3 linked regions of the Methylicorpusculum oleiharenae genome follow. The protein of the gene in region 1 interacts with the protein of each later gene in a pairwise test. Links are inferred from orthologs where the notes say so. Each region holds a gene or a part of one and is shown in the gene's direction. Other genes may lie near its edges. The genes, in order: lpdA, uvrD and odhB.

Evidence for each region.
Region 2: the proteins of lpdA (region 1) and uvrD interact in binary tests that used the Escherichia coli proteins (3 or more experiments, as listed by UniProt). The link is inferred for Methylicorpusculum oleiharenae from one-to-one orthologs.
Region 3: the proteins of lpdA (region 1) and odhB interact in binary tests that used the Escherichia coli proteins (3 or more experiments, as listed by UniProt). The link is inferred for Methylicorpusculum oleiharenae from one-to-one orthologs.

The regions. Positions count from the first base shown.
Region 1 is NZ_WUTY02000001.1:2,761,218-2,769,112, reverse strand. The notes cover bases 2,739-5,677. They hold lpdA (dihydrolipoyl dehydrogenase), read left to right. Parts: upstream 2,739-3,460; coding sequence 3,461-4,894; downstream 4,895-5,677. Other genes in these bases: purN (phosphoribosylglycinamide formyltransferase), read left to right, coding at 4,907-5,482; aceF (dihydrolipoyllysine-residue acetyltransferase), read left to right, coding at 2,739-3,367. Outside these bases: aceE (pyruvate dehydrogenase (acetyl-transferring), homodimeric type), read left to right, coding at 1-2,048; more of aceF, read left to right, coding at 2,063-2,738; aqpZ (aquaporin Z), read left to right, coding at 5,911-6,612; GO003_RS12495 (hypothetical protein), read right to left, coding at 6,699-7,895. UniProt on the Escherichia coli protein: Lipoamide dehydrogenase is a component of the glycine cleavage system as well as of the alpha-ketoacid dehydrogenase complexes.
Region 2 is NZ_WUTY02000001.1:2,130,781-2,138,727, forward strand. The notes cover bases 2,506-5,496. They hold uvrD (DNA helicase II), read left to right. Parts: upstream 2,506-2,912; coding sequence 2,913-5,081; downstream 5,082-5,496. Other genes in these bases: GO003_RS09795 (YgaP family membrane protein), read right to left, coding at 2,506-2,570. In the rest of the region: protein-disulfide reductase DsbD, read right to left, coding at 1-1,341; divalent-cation tolerance protein CutA, read right to left, coding at 1,386-1,712; GO003_RS09790 (FxsA family protein), read left to right, coding at 1,811-2,251; more of GO003_RS09795, read right to left, coding at 2,301-2,505; GO003_RS09805 (polysaccharide biosynthesis/export family protein), read left to right, coding at 6,158-6,736; GO003_RS09810 (porin family protein), read left to right, coding at 6,790-7,947. UniProt on the Escherichia coli protein: A helicase with DNA-dependent ATPase activity. Unwinds DNA duplexes with 3'-5' polarity. Translocates on single-stranded DNA with 3'-5' polarity. Initiates unwinding more efficiently from a nicked substrate than double-stranded DNA.
Region 3 is NZ_WUTY02000001.1:5,215,540-5,223,467, forward strand. What follows is about bases 1,779-4,750. They hold odhB (2-oxoglutarate dehydrogenase complex dihydrolipoyllysine-residue succinyltransferase), read left to right. Parts: upstream 1,779-2,607; coding sequence 2,608-3,894; downstream 3,895-4,750. Other genes in these bases: GO003_RS23285 (2-oxoglutarate dehydrogenase E1 component), read left to right, coding at 1,779-2,606; lpdA (dihydrolipoyl dehydrogenase), read left to right, coding at 3,902-4,750. Also shown: more of GO003_RS23285, read left to right, coding at 1-1,778; more of lpdA, read left to right, coding at 4,751-5,344; GO003_RS23300 (CHASE2 domain-containing protein), read left to right, coding at 5,489-7,774. UniProt on the Escherichia coli protein: E2 component of the 2-oxoglutarate dehydrogenase (OGDH) complex which catalyzes the second step in the conversion of 2-oxoglutarate to succinyl-CoA and CO(2).

The DNA.
Region 1 (7,895 bases):
GTTTTATGCGCTACCTGCAAGATCGCGGATTTGCCCAAACCGAAGGTCGTAAGGTCTGGAGTTTCCTGGGAGACGGCGAAACTGACGAACCTGAATCGCTAGGCGCTATCGGCATGGCGGGACGGGAAAAACTCGATAATCTCATTTTTGTCGTCAATTGCAATCTGCAACGTCTGGACGGACCGGTACGAGGCAACGGCAAAATTATTCAGGAACTTGAAAGCACGTTTAGAGGCGCCGGCTGGAATGTCATCAAAGTCATATGGGGCCGCCATTGGGATTCGCTCTTCGCGAGAGACAAGGACGGCTTACTGGTCAAACGCATGATGGAATGCGTTGACGGTGACTACCAGACTTTTAAAGCTAAAGACGGCGCATACGTCCGCGAATATTTTTTCAATACACCTGAACTGAAAGCGATGGTCGCAGATTTATCCGATCTGGATATTTGGCAGCTCAATCGGGGCGGACATGATCCGATGAAAATATATGCCGCATTTAATGCCGCTATAAATTATAAAGGTCAACCTACCGTCATTTTAGCCAAGACCATCAAAGGCTATTCAATGGGTGAATCGGGCGAAGCGCAAAACACCTCGCATCAACAAAAGAAAATGAGCGGCGATTCGTTAAAACGTTTCAGAGAACGTTACGAACTCCCCATTGATGAAGAAGATCTTGAAAAATTGCCTTATCTGAAATTTGCCGAAGACTCCAAAGAAATGGCGTATATGCGTAAACGCCGCGAAGAACTTGGAGGCTTTCTGCCCAACAGAAGAGCAAAGTCCACACCGCTTGAAATTCCAGTTCTGGATACCTTTAAATCCTTGCTGGAAAGCACCGGCGAAGGGCGAGAAATTTCCACGACCATGGCTTTTGTGCGCATGCTAAACATCCTGGTCAAGGACAAAAACATCGGCAACCGCATTGTTCCGATCGTGCCCGACGAATCGCGCACCTTTGGTATGGAAGGCATGTTCAGACAACTGGGCATCTGGTCTCAGGTCGGTCAACTTTATACCCCGCAGGATGCCGATCAGTTGATGTTTTACAAAGAATCCAAACACGGACAGGTTTTACAGGAAGGCATCAATGAAGCGGGCGGAATCTGTGACTGGATTGCAGCCGGTACATCTTATTCGACACACAATGTTCCATTAATTCCGTTTTTCATTTTTTATTCAATGTTCGGATTCCAGCGGATAGGCGATTTGATCTGGGCAGCAGCCGATCAACGCACGCGCGGTTTCCTGCTGGGCGGCACCGCTGGCAGAACAACCTTAAACGGAGAAGGTTTACAGCATGAAGACGGACACAGTCATATTTTTGCCAGCTCCGTTCCGAACTGCGTTTCCTATGACCCCACTTACGCCTACGAAGTCGTCGTCATTATTCAGGACGGTATGCGCAGGATGTACGCCGAACAGGAAGATATCTTTTATTACCTGACGGTCATGAACGAAAACTATGAACATCCGGCGATGCCGCAAGGTATCGAACAGGATATTCTTAAAGGTATGTATTTGTTCAAACCAGGCGGCAAGAGCAAAGCACCCCGCGTTCAATTACTGGGTTCGGGAACCATATTCAGAGAAGTGGTTGCAGCTGCGGAATTGCTTAAAGCGGACTGGAAAGTTGAAGCGGATTTATGGAGTTGTCCAAGTTTTACTGAATTAGCAAGAGATGGTCAATCATGTGATCGCTGGAATCGCCTGCATCCTACTGAAACCCCTCTCAAACCCCACGTCAAACAGTGCCTGGAAAATGCCAAAGGTCCTATTGTTGCAGCAACTGATTATATTCGTCTTTTTGCCGATCAAATTCGTCCATATATTTCAGCTCCTTACACAGTCTTGGGTACGGATGGCTTTGGAAGATCCGACAGCCGCGAAGCGTTGCGCCGTTTCTTTGAAGTCAACCGGTATCATATTGTGGTAACTGCATTAAAAAGCCTTGCTGATGCCGGAGAAATTGAATTGACCACAGTTAAAAACGCTATAACCCAGTACGGCATCAACCCAGACAGCCCTGCACCCTGGCGCTTATAACAAGGAACCGGCAAATGAGTGATTTAATTGAAATTAAAGTACCCGATTTAGGCGGCGCGACCGAGGTCGAAGTTGTTGAAGTTCTGATTAAGCCGGGCGATAGTATCGCCCCTGAGCAGACGCTGGCGGTGATGGAAAGCGATAAGGCGACGATGGATTTGCCCTCTACTCAGGCAGGAACCATTGTAGAAGTCAAAGTCAAAGTTGGCGATAAAATATCACAAGGCCACATCATTGCTTTATTCAAACCCGGCGAGAGTCTGAAAACCGAGACCGTTATTCCGGCCCAGACTCCAAAAGCCGAAGCCCCGGTAGCATCGGTTGCGGAAGCACCGATCCCGGAAGCAGCAGTTGAACCGGCAAAACCAGCTCCGGCGCCTCCGGTTGCAAGCCTTCAACCGGTTTCGATCGATACCACCGGCCAGGCAAAACCCCATGCAACTCCAGCAGTGCGATTATTTGCAAGGGAGCTGGGTATTGATCTATACAAAATCGCCAAGGGCACAGGACGAAAAGGCCGTATCCTCAAGGAAGATATCAAATCGTATGTAAAACAAACCTTGAATACCGCCCCTCAAGGCGGAACAGTGGGCATACCCGCGATTCCAGCGGTCGATTTTACTCAGTTCGGTGAAATTGAAACATTGCCTTTGAGCAAGATCAAACGCCTGACCGGACAAAATCTGACTCGAGTCTGGCTAAACCTGCCGATGGTGACCCATCATGATGAAGCGGATATCACGGATCTGGAAGACTTTCGTAAATCAATCAATAGCGAAAACAAGGAAAACAAGTTAACAGGCCTGATTTTCATCACCAAAGCGCTAGCCACGGTCATGAAGCAATTTCCCCAGTTTAACGCGTCATTATCAGCAGATGCCGGTAGCCTGATTTTCAAAAAATACTGTCATATCGGAATTGCTGTCGATACTCCAAACGGCCTTGTGGTTCCTGTTTTACGTGATGTGGACAAGAAATCCATTTTCGAATTGTCGTCCGAACTGGCCGAACTCAGCGAAAAAGCTCGTGCAGGCAAACTAAAACCTACAGACATGCAAGGCGGCTGCATGACTATTTCCAGCCTGGGCGGCATCGGTGGTACGGCTTTCACACCCATAGTCAATGCGCCTGAAGTGGCCATTCTCGGCATCACGCGGGCTAAAATGCAACCGGTATGGGATGGCAAACAGTTTGTGCCGCGATTGATACTGCCGCTGGATCTAAGCTACGACCACCGCGTCATTGATGGCGCAGAAGCCGCCCGGTTTATGGTCACGCTAAGTAAACTATTGAGTGACATCAGGCGTTTCATGCTCTGAGTGATCATCTGAATAATTTTGATTGACGCAACCCCCTCGTTTTACACGCGGCTGCCTGATTGCAATCGCATTGAACCAAAATAGGAACACCTCATGACCGATAAAGCAGCATCCCCTAATGAACAAACAGAAGTGCTTGTGTTGGGCGGCGGCCCTGGCGGATATACGGCAGCCTTCAGGGCGGCCGATCTGGGTAAACAAGTTATCCTCGTTGAACGGTATCCGGTTCTGGGCGGCGTCTGCCTCAATGTCGGCTGTATTCCTTCCAAGGCCTTGCTGCATATGGCGCAGATTATTCATGAGGCACAGGAGTTTGCTCATCACGGCGTCGAGTTTGGCCACCCGCAACTGGATTTGGACAAAATCAGAAGCTGGAAAGAAAGTGTCACCAAGGGCCTCAACACAGGATTGGACAGCCTGATCAAACAACGCAAGATTACGCTAATACAAGGTTCGGGCCATTTTATCTCCGCCAATGAAGTCCAGGTGGAATCGGCTGAAGGAACCCGCGTAATTCGCTTTGATAACGCCATCATCGCAGCCGGCTCTCAACCTACGAAAATACCTGTATTCCCTAATGATGACCCTCGTCTTTGGGATTCGACTGATGCATTGAATCTGCAGACTATTCCCGAAAAATTATTGATCGTTGGCGGCGGTATTATTGGCCTCGAAATGGCAACGGTTTACCATGCCCTGGGCTCAAAAATCAGCATTGTTGAACTGATGGATCAAATCATTCCGGGCTGTGATAAAGACTTGACCCGGCCTCTACAAAACCGTATCAAAAAACAATACGACAATATTTGGCTGGAAACACGCGTCACAGCAATTGAATCTCAGGAAGAAGGCCTGAAAGTCTCTTTCGAAGGTAGCAAAGCACCAGAAACAGAAGTTTTCAACGCGGTGCTGGTGGCAGTAGGTAGAAGGCCTAACGGCAAAAAAATCGGTGCTGAAAACGCGGGTATAGAAGTCAATGAACAAGGCTTCATTCCGGTCGATAAACAGCAACGCACGAATCTTCCCCATATTTTCGCGATCGGCGATATCGTCGGCAATCCCATGCTCGCTCATAAAGCAGTCTACGAAGGCAAAATCGCTGCCGAAGTTATTGCCGGACACAAAGCGGCGTTCGATGCCATGACCATTCCTTCTGTAGCTTATACGGATCCTGAAGTTGCGTGGATGGGGCTGTCCGAAAACCAAGCCAAAGAACAAGGCATAGAATATGATAAAGGCGTATTCCCTTGGGCTGCCAGCGGACGCTCATTGAGTATGGGCCGCAGTGAAGGCATGACCAAAGTGCTTTGCGAAAAAGGAACCGGGCGTATCATTGGCGCGGGCATTGTCGGTCCGCATGCAGGCGATCTGATCGCCGAAGCCGTCCTGGCTTTGGAAATGGGTGCCGATGCTGAAGATATCGCTTTATCCATTCACCCTCACCCCACGCTTTCCGAGACTTTAGCGTTTGCAACCGAAGTAGTCACAGGCACCATTACCGACCTTTACCTCGGTAAGAAGCGTTGATCGGCCTCTGATATGAAATTAAGTTTTCTCGCTTCCCATGGAGGCAGTTCAGCCAGGCAAATAGTAACAGCGATCCGTCAAGGCGAATTAGCCGGGTATGAAATCGGCATCCTTATTACCAATAATAAAGATGCCCCCATTTACCCATGGTGCATCGATAATCAGATTACAGTTCACCATATCAGCGCCAAAACCCATCCGGATAATGAAGATCAGGCAATCAGGGACTGTTTAGTTGAATCCCGCACTGACCTGGTCGTGTTATCCGGTTACATGAAAAAAATCGGCCCGCTGACCTTGTCGACGTTTGCTGACAAAATCCTGAACATACACCCTTCCCTGCTACCAAAACACGGTGGGCAAGGTAAATACGGAGACTATGTTCACGCTTCGGTTTTACAGTCCGGAGATGGGGTTTCAGGCGCGTCTGTTCACTGGGTGAACGGCGCCTACGATGAAGGCCCCGTATTATTACAGGAAGAAGTGCCCGTTTTTCCTGGTGATACGATTGAGACGCTGGGTCAGCGAGTTCGGGCCATCGAAGCTGAACTCTACATCAAAGTATTGAAAGACATTGCCCCCCGCTAACCTTTACTTCATCCAGCCCAACCTTGCCAGCTTGTATCTGCTTGAGTCAAGTCAACGTCTTATCACTTGTCAAATGACTGTACTTGTAATGGCTAGGGATTCGATTTTTGCTTAACTTTTTACCCACCATCTCCTTCAGCCCGGAATGATCGATAGGTAAAGACGCAACAATTTGTGTCTTTACCGGTCCAGGTATTTAATTTTTTGTCTTTGCGCCTAGCGTAATCCCTTCTGCCGCCTATGCTCAGGCGCAAAAAACAAATCAAAATAAAATCAAGTTTACAAATGACTAGATGCTCATTTTAAACTCTGATAAATTGCAACCAATTTATTAAAAAAGTGTGAAGGAGGATGCAAAAAGAGTAGTTAACATATTTGCTTAGTAAACCATAAGAAAAACAATTACTAACATTTTAGGGGAACAAATAATGGCACTTTCAAAAAAATTAGGCGCAGAATTTATCGGCACATTCTGGTTGGTATTAGGGGGTTGCGGCAGCGCAGTCCTTGCAGCTGCTTTTCCTGAAGTGGGCATCGGACTTATGGGTGTTTCATTCGCTTTCGGCTTGACCGTCTTGACGATGGCTTATGGTATCGGCCATATTTCAGGTTGTCACCTTAATCCGGCCGTTTCAATTGGACTTTGGATGGGAGGCCGGTTCGGCGCTAAAGAACTGGGGCCTTATATCGCAGCTCAGGTTTTAGGCGGCATAACAGGCGCAGCGATTCTCTATCTGATTGCAACAGGTAAAGCAGGATTTGATCTGAGCGGCGGTTTTGCGTCGAACGGTTACGGTGAGCACTCACCCGGCGGATACAGTCTTGTTGCAGCATTAGTCACTGAAGTCGTCATGACCTTCATGTTTTTGATGATCATTTTAGGTAGTACTGACAGCAGAGCTCCCCAAGGTTTTGCCCCCATTGCAATTGGCTTAGGGCTTACATTGATTCACTTGATCAGTATTCCTGTCACCAACACATCAGTTAATCCGGCAAGAAGCACTGCTGTCGCAATTTTTGCAGGTGACTGGGCTCTGTCTCAATTATGGCTGTTCTGGGTCGCGCCTATCTTAGGTGCTTTGCTTGCTGGCGTCGTTTATCGCTGGTTAGGGAACACAGATCAAGCGTAATAAGCAAGACAAATCTCTCCACAGAACGCAGCGATCTTACAAATACTGTGTCTCTGTGGAGTCTTATCCTGCTTATTTTATTAATCCTAATCCGCAATTTCAGTCCACTGACATCCGTCTTTTACGATGGGGGCAGTATGGTGATTGCCGATACCCTCGGCAATTAACGCAACTACCCGGTCATCTTTGGTATAACCGACATGTGCTTCAAGAGGATTGGCAACTTTTCCAAATCCAAAAGCATCGATCACTTTGGCAACATTGATATTTACGTTAGTTACATTAACGCACAGCCTGGAATCAAGATATTTATCTACAAATCCGTATGGTATTGCATAACTCAGTAAATCATTCGGGTCACTGAAAGCAATAATGGAGGTTTCTTTGACTGCCTTCAATTCGTATTTATCACCTTCCGGCTCACAGTAAGCTTCGTTCTGCCCTGTTACTTTTGGCAATTCCCGCCCCAACTGTAGCATCGGCAGTTGGTTCGACAACATAAAGATTTGAAATCGACGATCATGTAAAAAGTTCCTTACCCTGTCAATCGCCTTGATTTTGTAGACGCCATTGGAGTGTATTTCAGGCTCATCCAGCATGGAAACCAATCGCTGCAAGCCATCGATTGTAATCCGACTGCCTAAACTATGGGATATGAAAACGAAGTTATCATTCAGACTTTTTTCATAACTCCTATCCGATGTGCAGGTATGTTTACCGGATTTTGGTAAATCCTCCCACCCACCCAAGCCCATCCAACAAAATGCCTGTGAGAAGGCCATCAGGATATATTTTCTGCTTTCACCTAAATAGATAATAGGATCAGGGCCGGTATCATTGGAAAACTTCTTCATCATGTCATTGACTTCTGCACGACGAAAAGAATATTCACCGGAATTATCAAAATCAAGCAAGGCTTTTTCGCTACGTGTAATTTCCGACCAAGTCAGTTCGTAAAAAAGTAATTCTTTGCTGCCATCCTCATTTTGCAAACGTGTAATTCGCAAATTACCCATATCTTTTTTAGGAGCTAAAGGTGACGATAACTTGATATCCCGATAGGCGCTTTGCTTTGCTGTTACCTTGAGCTCACCACCCAGTTTCTCAAAGAACTCGGTAGCATAGCCCGGCAAGCGATCACCAACACCATGAACCATCAACACTTTCGTTTTACTGGAACTGTTGGCCAATCCTGGCTCGATTCCGTCAAATGCTTTACCTTTAACCTGACAAACCCGCGTATCTTGTTCATTCGACTTCTCGAGCACAGCTTCAGCAATACC
Region 2 (7,947 bases), 630 kb from region 1 along the record:
GCACGGCCCAACGATCAGCGATGATAGCGAACCCATGATGGCCGCACCCCAAAGTGAGCCATCGCGATGTTGATTGCTGGAGTCATGGATTTTGGCTTGCAGTGATTTGGGGAGTTCCAGCTGGTAAAAACCGAACATCGACAAGGCGAGCAAGATAAAGATGGCGCTGAATGTGCCGACGATCCAGGGTTGCTGAAACGTGGCTTGCAGATTACTGCCGAATAAAGCCGCCAAAACGCCAAAGAGCGTATAAGTCGCTGCTGAAGCGACAACGTAGCTTAAAGAAAGCATGAAAGCTCTTCTCGTCGAAAGCGGATGGCCTTGGCCGACGATAATGCCGGAAAGAATAGGTATCATCGGAAAAATGCACGGTGTGAAAGCCAGCAGCAGTCCAAAACCCAAAAAACTCGCCAGGGTCAGCCAGAAACTGTCATGTTGCATGGATGACACAATACTGTCCTGTTCAGACAAGGTGGTATTGCCCGGTTTTGCCGCCTCTGCCGGAGCAGATATTACCGGCAGCACAGGCAAGTTCAGTTCAACGATTTTCTCCATGGGCGGGTAACAGACGCCCCGGTCGGCGCACCCCTGGAATTTAGCCTTTAATTTAATAGCTTGAGCGGCGGCGGTCGTTCTGATGAGCGGAATACTGAGCTTCAATTCTCCGTATAGGGTTTCCACCTCGCCAAAAGCCTCGTCAAATTGCTGTTTGCCATGCGGTAACTCAAAAGCGCCCAGCTTTACATCCTCTGCACCTATGATTTCCAGCTGAAATTTTTCTCGGTACAAATAATAACCGTCAGCAATTTGCCAGGTCAGCTCCAGCCGGTCAGGGGCTGCAACTGTTGCGAAAAATGGAAATGCCTCATCCGGTGGCAGTAGTTCATCCTGGAAAAAGCGTTGCTTGATGGTCCCCAAGCTATTGATCAGGGCGTTTGCCGATGGCGGGATGCCGGTCGATTGCATGGCACCGGGAATGGCGATAGTCAGCGTTGTTTTTTGCGGAGGATAACAGATCCCGGCATCCGCACACCCCTGATGTTGAACCAGAAGTTGTAAAGAGGTGGACGTTGTATCAATCTGACTGATAGGTACGGCGATATCAATGGCTTGCCGGTGCGTGATGACCTCGCCGAAAAATTCGTCGTTATAAGTGTGACCTTCAGGAAAAGCCGGTTCGCCCAGCTTGATTGAAGGCGTCAATGATTCCATCCGGATTTTATTTTGATAAAGATAATAGCCTTCAGCAATTTCAAAACTGACAATCAGCTTATCCCGCGCAGCCGCCTTGACTGATAATTTGAATGCCTGTTCAACGGGCAAAAGATCACTTTCTGCCAAGGCTGATGCCTTAAAAGCAATCAAACATAAAAGCAAAAAAGAAATTATTCTGAAGTTAAACATTGATCGATCCATTGCAGGTAGTCAGGTGCACCATTGTCGACAGTGACCGCGATGATTTCGGGAAGTTCATAGGGGTGATGGCACTTTATCAGCTTAGCGATGCGGGAGTAAAAGTCAGCGCGCGTTTTGATCAGTAATAAATGTTCATTGGCTGTTTCTATTTTATCTTGCCACCGGTACACCGAAGTCAGGCCGGGTAATAGGTTGACGCAGGCGGCCAGGTTTTGATTTATCAACAGATGGGCCAGTTTTGTTGCGGTTTGTTGATCAGGACAGGTACAAAAAATAATCTGGTAATTTTGGGACATGGCAAACCCTGAAGAGGGGGTTGGTAGAATATTGTTCTGGAAATTAAATCGGGTTCTCCTTATATTGTACCCCGTGACTTTATCAAAAGGTGTTTTTAATGAGAGCTTTCCAAGGCGTTTTTTTGCTGATTCTGCTCATTCCGATTATTGAAATTTATCTGTTAATTTCCGTAGGCGGCCTGTTGGGTGTTTTTCCTACTGTACTTCTGGTGGTATTGACGGCCGTGTTGGGTGCGGTCTTATTAAGACGGCAAGGTTTTGAGACCTGGCAGCGCTTTCAGGCATCTATGGCGCAAGGCATTGTTCCCGCTTATGAGCTGGTCGAAGGGCCTTTACTGCTGATTGCCGGAGCATTGCTGTTAACCCCCGGATTTTTTACCGATGCAGTGGGATTTATTTGTTTGGTGCCACAACTGCGCAGAAAAATCGCCCGTTACATCATTGAAAATCACTTGATTGACGGCAGCGTTTTCTCAGGGACGGCGGGTTCAAAAAAGGATACCCAGGTGCTGGAAGGTGAATACAACAAGGAAGAATGATTGGATTTAAGGCGAGGAAGGAACTACATCCCTGTAGTGTGAAGGCTGATCAGTCTTTATGACTTTCTGATTCTTCAATTGAGCTTTCAGGTGCCGCTGGGGAATCCGGAGTCAGAGTGCTTTTGTTAAGCCCTGAATAAACGGGACACCATCCTGAATAAGCTGTGGCTATCAATATCATGCCCACTATTATTAACAGTATCTTCGCGGTAAAGAGTGAGGCTAAAACCAGAGCCGCGCCGCCAAACATGCGATATTTCTTTTCCGGAACGCCGATGTTGTGTTCAAATTTAACCATTCGCTTGACATCAAAATTCATTATGATCACCCCTCATTAGTTTTTTTATTAAAATTATTGGCAACTGTTATTCCTGAAAGACCATTGCTTCTCCGACGCAGAAGACGGTTAGCGCCTATCATGAACAGTTACAGTTTTGAGCCTTTTACAAACATCATTAACAATGGTTAATAGGTTCAATAGTGCCCGAATCAAACCAGGCACACCCAATATTGATGACTATAAATCATCGATCTGATTTCCAACAACAAACCATTAATGCCGTTGGTAACCGAGTGTAATTTCACGCGAAAAATTTACCCGGCATTTCTTCAATTGGCCCTCAAATATACACAGCTAAAAAAAATGTGCAAGCGATAACAGATGGACATTACAAATATCATTGATCCTTTAAACGATGCCCAGAGACAAGCTGTTTCTGCCCCCCTTAAGCCTATTTTGGTGCTCGCAGGAGCGGGCAGCGGCAAGACCCGGGTTTTAGTGCATCGCATTGCCTGGCTGATTCAGGTGGAAGGTGTGTCGCCGCACAGCATTTTGGCGGTCACATTTACAAACAAGGCGGCAGCGGAAATGCGCACGCGTGTTGAGAGCCTGCTAGGTATTTCGGCGCGCGCCATGTGGATTGGTACTTTTCACGGCTTGGCGCACCGGCTATTGAGACGCCATGCGCAACAGGCCGGATTGCCGGAATCATTTCAGGTCATGGATTCGGATGATCAGCTCAGAGTCATTAAACGGATTTTAAAGAGCTTGAATCTGGATGATGCGCGCTGGCCGCCCAAACAAGCCCAATGGTATATCAATGCTCAAAAGGACGAGGGTGTTCGTGCCCGGCATATGGCCGATACCGGCGATTTTTATCTTCGCCAAATGTTGGCGGTTTACCGGATGTATGAAGAAATTTGTCAACAATCGGGATTGGTAGACTTTGCCGAGTTATTGCTGCGAGCTCATGAGTTGCTGAGGGATGTTCCTGATGTCTTGGCGTTTTATCAATCACGGTTTTTACAGGTGCTGGTCGACGAGTTTCAGGATACCAACACCATTCAATACGCTTGGTTGCGACTTTTAACCGGGGGTAAGGATAATCTGTTTGTTGTAGGCGATGATGATCAGTCCATCTATGGCTGGCGCGGTGCCAAGATAGAGAATATCTATCAATTTCAACAGCACTATCCGGGGCATAAGGTCATTAAACTGGAGCAGAATTACCGCTCCACCGGACACATATTAAAAGCCGCTAACCATGTGATTGCCCGCAACGAAGGACGGATGGGGAAAGAATTGTGGACCGACTCCGGTCTGGGCGATCTGATTTCACTGTATTCGGCATTCAACGAACAGGACGAAGCCTATTTTGTCGTGGAAAGGATCCGAAAATGGGTGAGCGAAGGCGGAGCGCGCAGTGATATCGCGATTTTATATCGCTCCAATGCGCAATCCCGTCAGTTCGAAGAACGGTTGATGAACACCGGGACGCCTTACCGCGTTTATGGGGGCTTACGCTTTTTCGAACGAGCCGAGGTTAAAAATGCGTTGGCTTATTTGCGGCTGATTGCCAATGCTGAAGATGATGCTTCATTTGAGCGTGTAGTCAATACACCGACGCGGGGCATAGGCGCAAAATCGCTGGATGATTTGCGTCTGTTTGCCCGAGATCAACCCTTGTCGTTATGGCAGGCAACCGAAGCATTAATTGCTCAGCAACGGTTGACACCCAGGGCGTCCGGGGCTTTGGCGGGCTTTCTGAAGCTGATCGGCAAAATGGCGGCAGAGACCGCATCCTTACCGCTTTTTGAAAAAGTCAAATGGGTTGTCGAGCATTCCGGTTTGCTTGAATTCTATCAAAAAGAAAAAGGTGATAAGGGTGAGGCTCGCGTAGAAAATCTGGAAGAGCTGGTCAATGCGGCGAAAGCCTATGTTTTTGATCAGGATAACGAAGAACAAATGGGCGAGCTCGATTTATTTTTGGCTCATGCTGCCTTGGAATCCGGTGATATGCAGAGCGGCGATTTCGAAGACTGTGTTCAGCTGATGACGCTTCACTCTGCCAAAGGACTGGAATTCAATTTGGTTTTTGTCGTGGGGATGGAAGAGGGTTTGTTTCCGTCTCAGCAATCAGTCGAAGATGCCGGACGTTTGGAAGAAGAAAGACGCTTATGCTATGTAGGCATGACCCGGGCCAAGAAACAATTGATTTTGACTTATGCGGAATCACGGCGTATCTACGGACGTGAAACCAATCCCAGGCCGTCGCGGTTTTTAAAAGAGATTCCTGCCGATACACTGCAGGAAGTGAGGCTAAGAGCTCAGATAAGCCGTCCGGTTACAGCCGTTTCGACCCTGTCTGATGCGAATAAAGCGTCCGCTTCATTTAGGTTGGGCCAGCGGGTTAGTCATGAAAAATTTGGGGAAGGTGTGGTGTTGCAAATTGATGGCAGTGGCGATCAGGAACGGGCGCAGATCAATTTCAGCGATGCCGGAATGAAATGGCTGATGCTGGCTTACGCCAATCTTCAGCGGTTGCATTAATTAGGGTCTTACAATAAGGGCAAACGCATTAAAGCACTGTAGAAAATCAGATAGTTAAAATATCCCTTTTTCCGGATCAACTATAAGATTTGGTTTATTTGAAACTTAAAAAAGGCTTCGTGTCGCTATCGCGACGCTTAAGTGGAGTCGGTTCGCGGACCGACAACCGCGATACTGCTACGAAACCCATCCTTGGGTTTCGCCCTTCGGGCAAGCTAAAGCTGTTCAAAATCGATCCCGCCGATTTTGTCTTTGCTTGTCCAAAGAAAAGTATCCAAAAGAAAAGACACCCGGAGGCCGCTGCATCCTGCGCGCTGACGATTTTACCGAGGGTTTTCGGATGGGCTATCCCTAGCCCTCCGAAAACGAGCGGCAGCCCTGCCGCTCCCCTAGCGGGCTATTCTCGGCAAAATCGCCAGTGCTCGGCGCGGCCTAACGGGACCCAGGGAAGATCACCATAAGTTAAACCAAATTGACTATGCGTTTTAAGCAACCGAATAACATATTGATATATTAATTACTTTAATGCGTTTACCCTGGTCTTACAGTAGCCTGGCCGATGGAGAAAGCGTAATTCTGATATTATTTACCCTGCTATTGTAATGAAACATTAAGATTTCTATGTTTTAATCACTGCAAAAGGTAGGGAAAATCAAATAATATCGCATTAATAGAAGCTTTTTTAGTACTGAACAAAAAAGTTTCCGGATTATAAAGGGACGGCGTAATCATCGGATAGTGCCCGAATCAATCATATCCCCTAAAGATATTCTGTTCTGAAAACATTCATTTTTATGGCCGGTTAGCAATTCTGCGATTTAATAAAGAAAAAATTGCTATAGTGTTTGTACTATTCATTTGTCAATGCGCACAACACACTCCCGGCCAACGCGCTCTAAATGTTCACTATTTTAGTCATTTGGAAATAAATGAGTGTTAAGCGTCAGAAATTTGCTGTTTAACCGGAAAAATCAACGATAAAGGGTTAGCTCTTTTCAACAGATTATCATCTGTCTTAGAAAAGACTTTATCATTAGCTATAATAAATTTTTAAGCCTGATCTTATGGAGCGTTCAATGCAGTTTAAGCCGTGGTTTTTTGGGTTGGTTTTTTCGTTGTTGCTGGTTGGCACAACTCAAGCAACAGCAGAGGAAGCGGGGTATGAGCCTGGGACATACAAAGTCGAGCCGGGTGATGTGTTAACTGTTTCCGTTTGGAAAGAAGAGGGTTTGCTGCAAGAAGTTCTCGTCAGGCCGGATGGCGGTATTTCGTTTCCTTTAGCGGGAAACATCCAGGCTCAAGGCAAAACGTTGGAGCAGATCGAATCTATCATCAGTCAGCGGCTGGCTGATTATATTGCCGATCCGGTTGTGACGGTTTCAGCCAAGCAATTGTTTGGTAATAAGGTGTATGTCATTGGTAAAGTCAATAAACCCGGCGAATATCCTATCAACAGACCGACGGATGTGATGCAGGGGTTAGCTATGGCTGCTGGAATGACGCCTTTTTCGGCGGTTAACGACATTGTTATCCTAAGACGCCACGCCGATGGACAACAAGAAGCCATTCCATTCCGTTACGGTGACGTCGAAGATGGAGATGATCTTCATCAAAATATAGTATTGCAACCTGGCGATGTGATTGTCGTACCTTAATTTTACAATTATTCAATGACGGTAATGGTTGCCCGAGGGATAGTTTTTTGAATATGACGTCTCACCTTCTAAGAACTCCGATAGGAACGGTTCTGCTCGTTCTGGCTTTGCTGCCTTTTCCGGGGCATGCAAGAGAATGGTATGCGCAGCCGTCTTCCAGTTTGCGCACTTTTTATGATGACAACTTATTGCTTAGGCAGAGCGATGATAAATTTGAGGCATTCGGTGCGACGTTATCGGCCAAGTCAAAATTCGGGGTGCGCTCCGAAATTTACGATATTGCTGGCGACGCCAGGGTCGACATCAATCGTTACGAAGCGAGAGACAACATCGACAGTGAGAATTTCTTTTTTAATGGCTTTAGCACTTACAACTTGACCGACAGGAACCAGTTCGGGCTGAAAGGCAATTACACGATGGATAACAGTATCATCAGCGAATTTGATGCTTCCGGTTTAGTTCAAGCGCTAGTTGATAGAACATCTTGGTCAATTGACCCCAGTTGGACTTATAGGCTGACTGAGCGAGCAAGCCTGACCGGCAGTTACAACCATACGGACGTGTCGTTTGCAGAAAATACCTCAAATAATTTTTTGACCAGCTATGCTACTGATTCTGCTACCTTAAATTACTCCTTGCAGTGGACTGAAAGGCTATTGTGGTACAGCGCGGTGAGTGCCTTAAGGTTTGATGTGCCCGAGACTACAACAAGTGTAACTGGTACGGTCCAGCTGCCAATTAGCGGCGGTTCCATAATTGTTCCTGGTATATCTGATACTACCAGCGGATCGGTCAGTGATATGTATACGTTCCAAACAGGCGTTCGGTTTAATATTACCGAGACCTGGGACAGTGAATTGATGGCCGGTGGGCGGTGGACAGAAGTCGAGAGTACGCAATTTCAAGTGTTCAGACCCTCCCCTGGAATTCCTATACAGCCGATAACCTTTGGTAGCACATCCCCTGAATCATCCAGCGGCCTGGGCTACCTTTTAACAGCCAGCACCACCAAGCGCTTTGAAAAAAGCTCGATTGGCGCCCGGTTCTACCAGGATGTCAGACCCACGGCTAATGGTGTGCTCCAGGAATATATGGGTTTGACGCTGGACGGTGAACACCGTCTCAATGAACACTTGAGACTCAATCTGACGGCTTCAGCCACGCAACAGACGTCCGCCGCTAATGAAGACCAGCCCAGTCGCTTTGACCGC
Region 3 (7,928 bases), 2.5 Mb from region 1 along the record:
TAGCCAAATTACAAGGCTTTACGGAGCAGAGTGTCAAAAAGCAGTCGGCGGTCGCACGCCTGATTAATCACTATCGGGTTCGTGGTCATCAGATTGCAACGAATAATCCTTTACACACTACAACTCCGTATTTTCCTGATTTGGATCCTGCCTACTATGGATTGACTGAACTGGACATGGACACGTTGTTCGACACAGGAACGTTGTACGGCGTTGACCGGCTCCCCTTAAGAGATATTATTACCACTCTAAAAGAAATTTATTGCGGCAATATCGGAACAGAGTACATGCATATTGTCGACACCGATATGAAACGCTGGATTAAAAACCGGCTGGAAGGCGCCAAGATTCACCATAAACTGTCGGCCGACGAACAAATGTCGACACTTTTATTTCTGACCGCTGCAGAAGGCATAGAAAAATACCTGCACAATACTTTTGTAGGCCAAAAACGCTTTTCACTGGAAGGTGGCGAATCATTAATTCCTATCTTGGACAACATCCTCCAACGAGCAGGTGAGAAGCAAACGAAGGAGGTTGTGATCGGAATGGCGCATCGCGGCCGATTGAATGTCCTGGTCAACATTCTCGGAAAAAATCCAGCCAAGTTGTTTGAGGAATTTAAAGGCATACACATTCCCGCACCCGGGATGAATTCCGGTGATGTTAAATATCACATGGGGTTTTCTTCCGACATAGTTACGCCTGGCGGACCGATTCATGTGACATTGGCATTTAACCCTTCGCATCTGGAGATTATCAACCCTGTAGTGGAAGGATCGGTCAGAGCAAGACAAGACAGAGACCCCAGAGCTGACAGCCATAACACTATTTTACCGATTCTGATTCATGGCGATGCCGCGTTCGCAGGACAGGGCGTTGTGATGGAAACACTCAACATGGCAGGAACGCGCGGCTTTTCAACCGGCGGAACCGTTCATATTGTGGTGAATAACCAAATCGGCTTTACCACCAGCAACCCGGCCGACGCCAGATCCACGCTTTATTGTACAGACGTGGCCAACATGGTTCAGATTCCTGTTTTCCATGTCAACGGCGATGATCCCGAAGCGGTTTTATTTGTCGCAAAAATGGCGCTGGATTTTCGCATGACGTTTAACAAGGATGTGGTGATTGACCTCATTTGTTACCGCCGACTAGGCCATAACGAAGCGGACGAACCGGCGACGACCCAACCACTGATGTACAAATACATCAGGAACCGGCCAACGACACGCCATATATTTGCCAATAAGCTGATTGAAGACGGCGTAATTTCCAAAGAAGATGCCACTCGAATTGAACAGGACTATGTCCGGAAACTCGAATCGGGCCAAGTCGTCTCCAGGCCGATTGCCACTGAAAAAGTCTATTCTTATTCGGCCATATGGGATAAATACCTGAATAAAAAATGGACTCAAGCCTGCAAAACCGCGGTCTCCCTGGACGTGATACGTTTTTGCAACAAACAATTACAACTATTGCCCACCGGTTTTGAATTGCACCCTCGGGTCGGCAAAATAATGGACAGCCGGAGAAAAATGGCCGCTGGCGCACTCCCGTTAGATTGGGGATTTGCCGAAAATATGGCTTATGCAACCTTGGCTATGGAAAAATATAATGTCAGATTAACAGGACAGGATGTTGGCCGGGGCACGTTTTTCCACCGCCATGCCGTTCTTCACAATCAAATCGACGGCAGCACTTATCAGCCACTCAGCCATCTGGATCCCAATCAGGGTCGTGTTCAGATTTATGACTCTTTGCTTTCAGAAGAGGCGGTATTAGGCTTCGAATACGGTTACAGTTCAACCACCCCCGACTGCCTGGTCATTTGGGAAGCGCAATTCGGTGATTTCGCAAACGGCGCGCAAGTAGTAATTGACCAGTTCATTACCTCCGGAGAAACCAAGTGGGGCCGCCTCAGCGGCCTGGTCATGTTGTTGCCCCATGGATATGAAGGTCAAGGCCCGGAGCATTCATCCGCACGACTTGAACGGTATATGCAGCTCTGTGCCGAACATAATATCCAGGTTTGCACGCCAACGACGCCGGCTCAAATCTTCCACCTGTTGCGCCGCCAGATGATCAGAACATACCGCAAACCCCTGATCATTATGAGCCCCAAAAGTCTTTTGAGACACAAGCTGGCCGTATCTACACTTGAGGACCTGTCCAAAGGTAAATTCCAGACAATCATCAGCGAAACTGATTCGATAAACCCAAAAAACGTAAAGCGAATGGTGCTCTGTGCCGGGAAGGTTTATTTCGATTTACTGGAAACCCGCCGTGAAACTCATACTGAAGATGTCGCGATAGTGCGTATCGAACAACTTTATCCTTTTCCTGACAAACGGTTTAAAGATGAAATCGCTAAATATCCAAATCTTGAACTGATGATTTGGTGCCAGGAAGAACCCAAAAACCAAGGCGCCTGGTATCAAATCAGGCATCATTTCGTCGATACGCTTGCTACTCAAATCAACTTGCAATATGCTGGCAGAGCGGCCTCCGCTTCGCCGGCCGTTGGTAATTTTAAAAAGCATCTCGAACAACAAAAACAAGTCGTAGAATCCGCTTTATTCGGTAACTACAAAGGAAAATAACATGACCATTGAAGTCCGCGTTCCCGCTCTTCCGGAATCAGTTGCCGATGCAACGCTTATAAACTGGCACAAAAAACCCGGTGATTGGGTCAATAAAAATGAAAACCTTGTTGATCTTGAGACAGATAAAGTCATTCTTGAAGTACCCTCACCCAACTCAGGAATATTGAGCCAGATTGTCAAAGAAGATGGCGCCCTCGTTTTCAGTAATGATGTCCTGGCAATACTGGACACTGAAGCCTCTTCAACCTCATCCGACACCAGCCCTGCTGAAAATAAGGCAGAAGCCGTTATTGCACCGGCATCTGCGGCAAGCCCTGAAAAGATGGTTGAACAACCCGCATCCACAGCCGCCCAATCTTTGGAGGCCCATCTGAGCCCTGCCGTTCGCCGCCTGATCGTCGAGAAAAACATTGATCCAGCGCAAATCAAAGGCTCAGGCAAACATGGACGGCTGACTAAAAACGACGTTATTGAATATTTGAGTGATGAACCGCCTATAGAGCAACGGCCTATGCCGGTCAGCCCTATTGAACCTGAAAAGCCCATCGCACCGATAGAAGTGAAGACGGTAGCCGCTGCCGGCATTCGTCCCGAGCAACGAGTGCCTATGACTCGGCTGAGAGCAAAAATTGCCGAACGCTTATTACAGGCTCAACAAAATGCCGCCATGTTAACCACTTTTAATGAGGTTAACATGCATAACGTCATGGAGCTTAGAAATCAATACAAAGGCCGTTTTGAAGATAAACATAAAATCAAGCTGGGTTTTATGTCATTTTTTGTTAAAGCCTCTATTGAAGCTTTGAAAAAGTTTCCAGCAGTGAACGCCTCAATCGACGGAAACGACATCATTTATCATGGCTATTACGACATCGGCATCGCTGTATCAACACCCCGAGGCCTGATCGTCCCTGTTTTACGCGATGCGGATCAACTGGATTTTGCCGGCATTGAAAAAAGTATTGCCGATTACGGTAAAAAGGCCAAAGAAGGCAACATCAGCGTGGATGACCTGACGGGAGGCACTTTTACTATTACCAATGGTGGCATCTTCGGATCAATGCTCTCAACTCCCATCCTAAATCCGCCTCAATGCGCGATTTTAGGCATGCATGCTATAAAAGAGCGGCCAGTCGTTGAAAATGGTGAAATAATGATCCGCCCCATCATGTATCTGGCCTTGTCCTACGATCATCGACTAGTCGACGGTCGTGAAGCAGTGCAATTCCTGGCTACTATCAAAGAATGTCTAGAATCGCCTGCTCATCTGCTTCTAAATATTTAAACGGTATATTGCCATGTCAAAATATGAATCAACGTACGATGTTATAGTGTTGGGCGCCGGTCCTGCTGGTTATGTGGCAGCTATTAGAGCGGCGCAATTGGGCTTAAAAACAGCTTGCGTTGATAACTGGATGAGCCCTGACGGTAAAACCAGTTTGGGCGGAACTTACATAAATGCAGGCTGTATTTCATCAATGGCGCTTTTGGAATCTGCCAAAATCTACCATCAGATTCGGCATGACATCAAAGACCACGGTATATCCGTAGATAATATCAGCCTTGATGTTCCTAAAATGATTGCCCGCAAAGACAAAAAAGTCGATATGCTCAGCAAGCAAATCAAGCAGGTTTTTGCTGATAACGGCATTGATTTTATTCATGGCTCAGGCAAACTGATGAATGCCCGGCAAGTTTCGGCAACACCTCCTAACGGCGGCAAACCGATTATTCTTAATGCAAAAAATGTGATCCTGGCGACCGGGTCTTCACCCATTGAACTTAACTGTGCGGCTATAGACAACGATGTCATCATCGATTCGACTGCAGCGCTGAGCCTGCAAACCGTCCCAAAAAAGCTAGGTATCATAGGTGCAGGCATCATTGGCCTTGAGATTGGCGGAATCTGGAATAAACTGGGCTCAGACGTCACACTGCTGGAAGCCCAGGAAATATTCCTGCATGTAACCGATCAACAAATATCACTGGAAGCCTACAAAATTTATACCGATCAAGGTTTAGATCTGAGAATGGGCACCCGGGTTATTTCTGCAAAACGATCTAAAGATAAGGTAATCGTCGAATATCAGGATCAAGAGGGTAATCACACCTTGAAACTGGATAAACTGATTGTCGCTTCCGGACGAAAACCCAATTCCGAAAATATTGCTGCACCTGAAGCAGAACTGGTTTTAGATGAAAATGGTTACATTCATGTCGATGAAAAATGCTGCACCACTGTCCCAGGTGTCTATGCCATTGGCGATTTGACCTTACTCGGCCCGATGCTGGCTCATAAGGGACTGGAGGAAGGCGTTTTTGTTGCCGAGCAAATTGCAAACATGGAAACACCTATTAACTACGATATTATCCCGAGTGTTATCTACACGGATCCGGAAATCGCCTGGGTGGGCCATACCGAACAGGCCGTTCAAGCCATGGGTATTAAATACAATACCGGTGTATTCCCACTGAAAGCCAATGGCAGGGCAGAAGCCATTGACAAAACGGAAGGCCTGGTCAAAATCATCACCAACGCTGAAACCGATATAATCATGGGCGTCCACATCATCGGAATAAATGCATCCGAATTAATCGCAGAAGCTGTTTTGGCAATGGAGTTTTCAGCCAGCTCGGAAGATTTGGCCAGAACAATTCATGCGCACCCGACCATTTCCGAGGTCCTCCATGAAGCCGCATTAGCCATTGACAACCGTTCACTGCACTTACCTTAAGCTAAAACCCAAGCACAAAATACCGGTGATTCTGACCGTCTCACAATGACTACCGGTTGAGGAGTATCCAATAGCCAGCTCCTCAACCTCTTCTTACCCGCCGGTGATCACCGCACTTCTGAAGCTTCAGACTGTGTTACTACCATGAGTGACCAACCCCTTCACATCAGACTCAGCCGTAAGACTCATAATACCTGCTTCCAGGCAGCGCTGATCAGTTTGATGGGAATAGTTCTAAGTTTGAGTCCATTGGGCGCTTATTTTGAAGAAGAAATGGGCCTCGCCTGGTTATTCCATATGAGAGGCCCTGTTACCCCTCCCGAAGAGGTAGTCATTGTCAGCATTGACAAATCCTCTGCAGAAATCTTGCGCTTACCGGACGACCCTGAAAAATGGCCGCGTTCTTATTATGCCCAACTGATAAATAAACTGAATCAGCAAAGGCCCTCGATCATTGGTTTTAATATCATTTTTGAGGAAAGCAGGGATGCCGAAAGCGATTTGATGCTCGCTCAAGCGATGAAAGAAGGCCGCAACATTGTGCTGAGCAATTATTTAAAACAAAGCACTCTTTCTTCCATCGGACCTTTAAACCAGTTCAGATACGAAACCATCATAGAACCGATTCCCATCTTGAATCAGGTCGCATTGGGAACTGCGCCATTTCCTCTCCCCAAATCATCATCCAGCATCAAACAATTCTGGGCGTTTAAAAGCAGCGCCGGCGATATCGCCACATTTCCAGTCGCCGTGTTCCAATCTCATCTGCTGAAACAGGCTTACCCGGCAATTTTGGAACTGATCAAAACAACAGCACCGGAACTTTCCGCTCAATTTCCTCCTGATTTTGAAGGGTTGGTAAACACTCAGGATAATTTTGAAACCATACAAATCGTCCAATCAGTATTAAGCAAACAGAGATTGACAGATGACGTTCCCCATTCATCATCTGCTATCAAAGCTACACAGGGAAATGCCCACCTTTTAAAATCCTGGGCTGCCTTGCTTAAAGAAAATGACAGTCTGCTGCTTAATCATTATGGAAAAGCCGGCACCCTTACCACAATCCCTTTTTATCAGGCATTAGTCAGTGACATACTGAACCCCGATCTTTTTAGCAACAAGATTGTCCTGATCGGTTACTCAGAAAATATCATGGAAGAAAAAAACCGCGGATTTTACACCGTCTATTCTGAACAGGACGGCAGCACGATAAGCCCCATTGAACTTGCTGCAACTGCAATTGCCAATTTACTCGAGCATAGCTGGCTCAAAGCCCTACCCGTTGCTTATCAGCTGGCTTTGCTGGTTTTATGGAGCATGTTCTTATCTCTGGCCTGCCGGTTTTGTTCTTTTTCGGTCTTATTAGCCGTTATTGCATCATCATCCGCCGCTTACCTCAGTCTCGCCAGTTACTGCTTTAACCAGCATTACTTATGGCTGCCTTTATTCATTCCGATTGTTGTTCAAGCGCTTTCAGTTATCGTCACCGCGGCGGTTGGACATTATTTAGAGGGAAAGCGCGAACACAAAAATATGTTTAACGCATTCAGCCGCTATGTACCCTCAGACATGGTAAATAAAATGGCCGGCCACGGCAGTCTTGACGGTTTAAACAGTCTGGGTGAGCTTATCAATGGCGTCTGCATGGCCAGCGACGCAGGGCAATACACATCCTTGTCCGAGTCCTTGTCCCCTAAAGCCCTAAGCACGTTGATGAATCATTACTACGGCACTTTATTCCCGGAAGTGCAGCAACACGGAGGCATGATTTCCGACGTAATTGGCGATGCGATGCTGGCAATTTGGGCTAAATCGGATCATAACGACAAAGCGTTGAGAACCAGGGCCTGTCAAGCCGCTTTGGCTATTCAACAGGCGGTCGACAGGTTTAACCGCTCTCAACCCCACACACTCAACACTCGGCTTGGGCTTCATTACGGTGAAATGCACCTGGGCAACGTCGGATCAACTGATCATTTTGAATACCGGGCTGTCGGCGATGTTGTTAATACCGCAACCCGCATAGAAGGACTAAACAAAATCCTGGGCACCCGCATTTTAGTTACAAACGAGGTTGTCCATGATCTTGATCATTTTATAAAGCGGGAACTGGGGCTTTTTATTCTCAAAGGCAAAACCCACCCCGTGTGTGTCTATGAATTAATCGGTTTAAATTTATCCGGCCTTGTAAATCCCGCGGATAGAGCCAAAGATTTTGAAAACGCCCTGCATTTATTTCAGTCTTATCAATGGACTCAGGCTCATGATTCATTTTTAGCAATAGCCGAAAGGTATCCGGATGATGGGCCTGCTCGTTTTTATTTAAATTACCTCACACATCAACCCGCCCCATCAGAAGATCTAATCATTGATTTCAAACAAAAAAGCGTCATCGACTTAGGTAATATTACCACTGCCTTGCAATAGGAAAGTTTATGAACATACAATGAACTGAAGCGAAATTTTGTGATAAGGTTCATTTACTTTTTTGCAAATCGCTGGACAGTAAACTCATTTTTTAGAGAAGCTTTACGCCTCTAAATTTTGCTGCATGCATTTGCATCAACTGCTTATCCCGGAC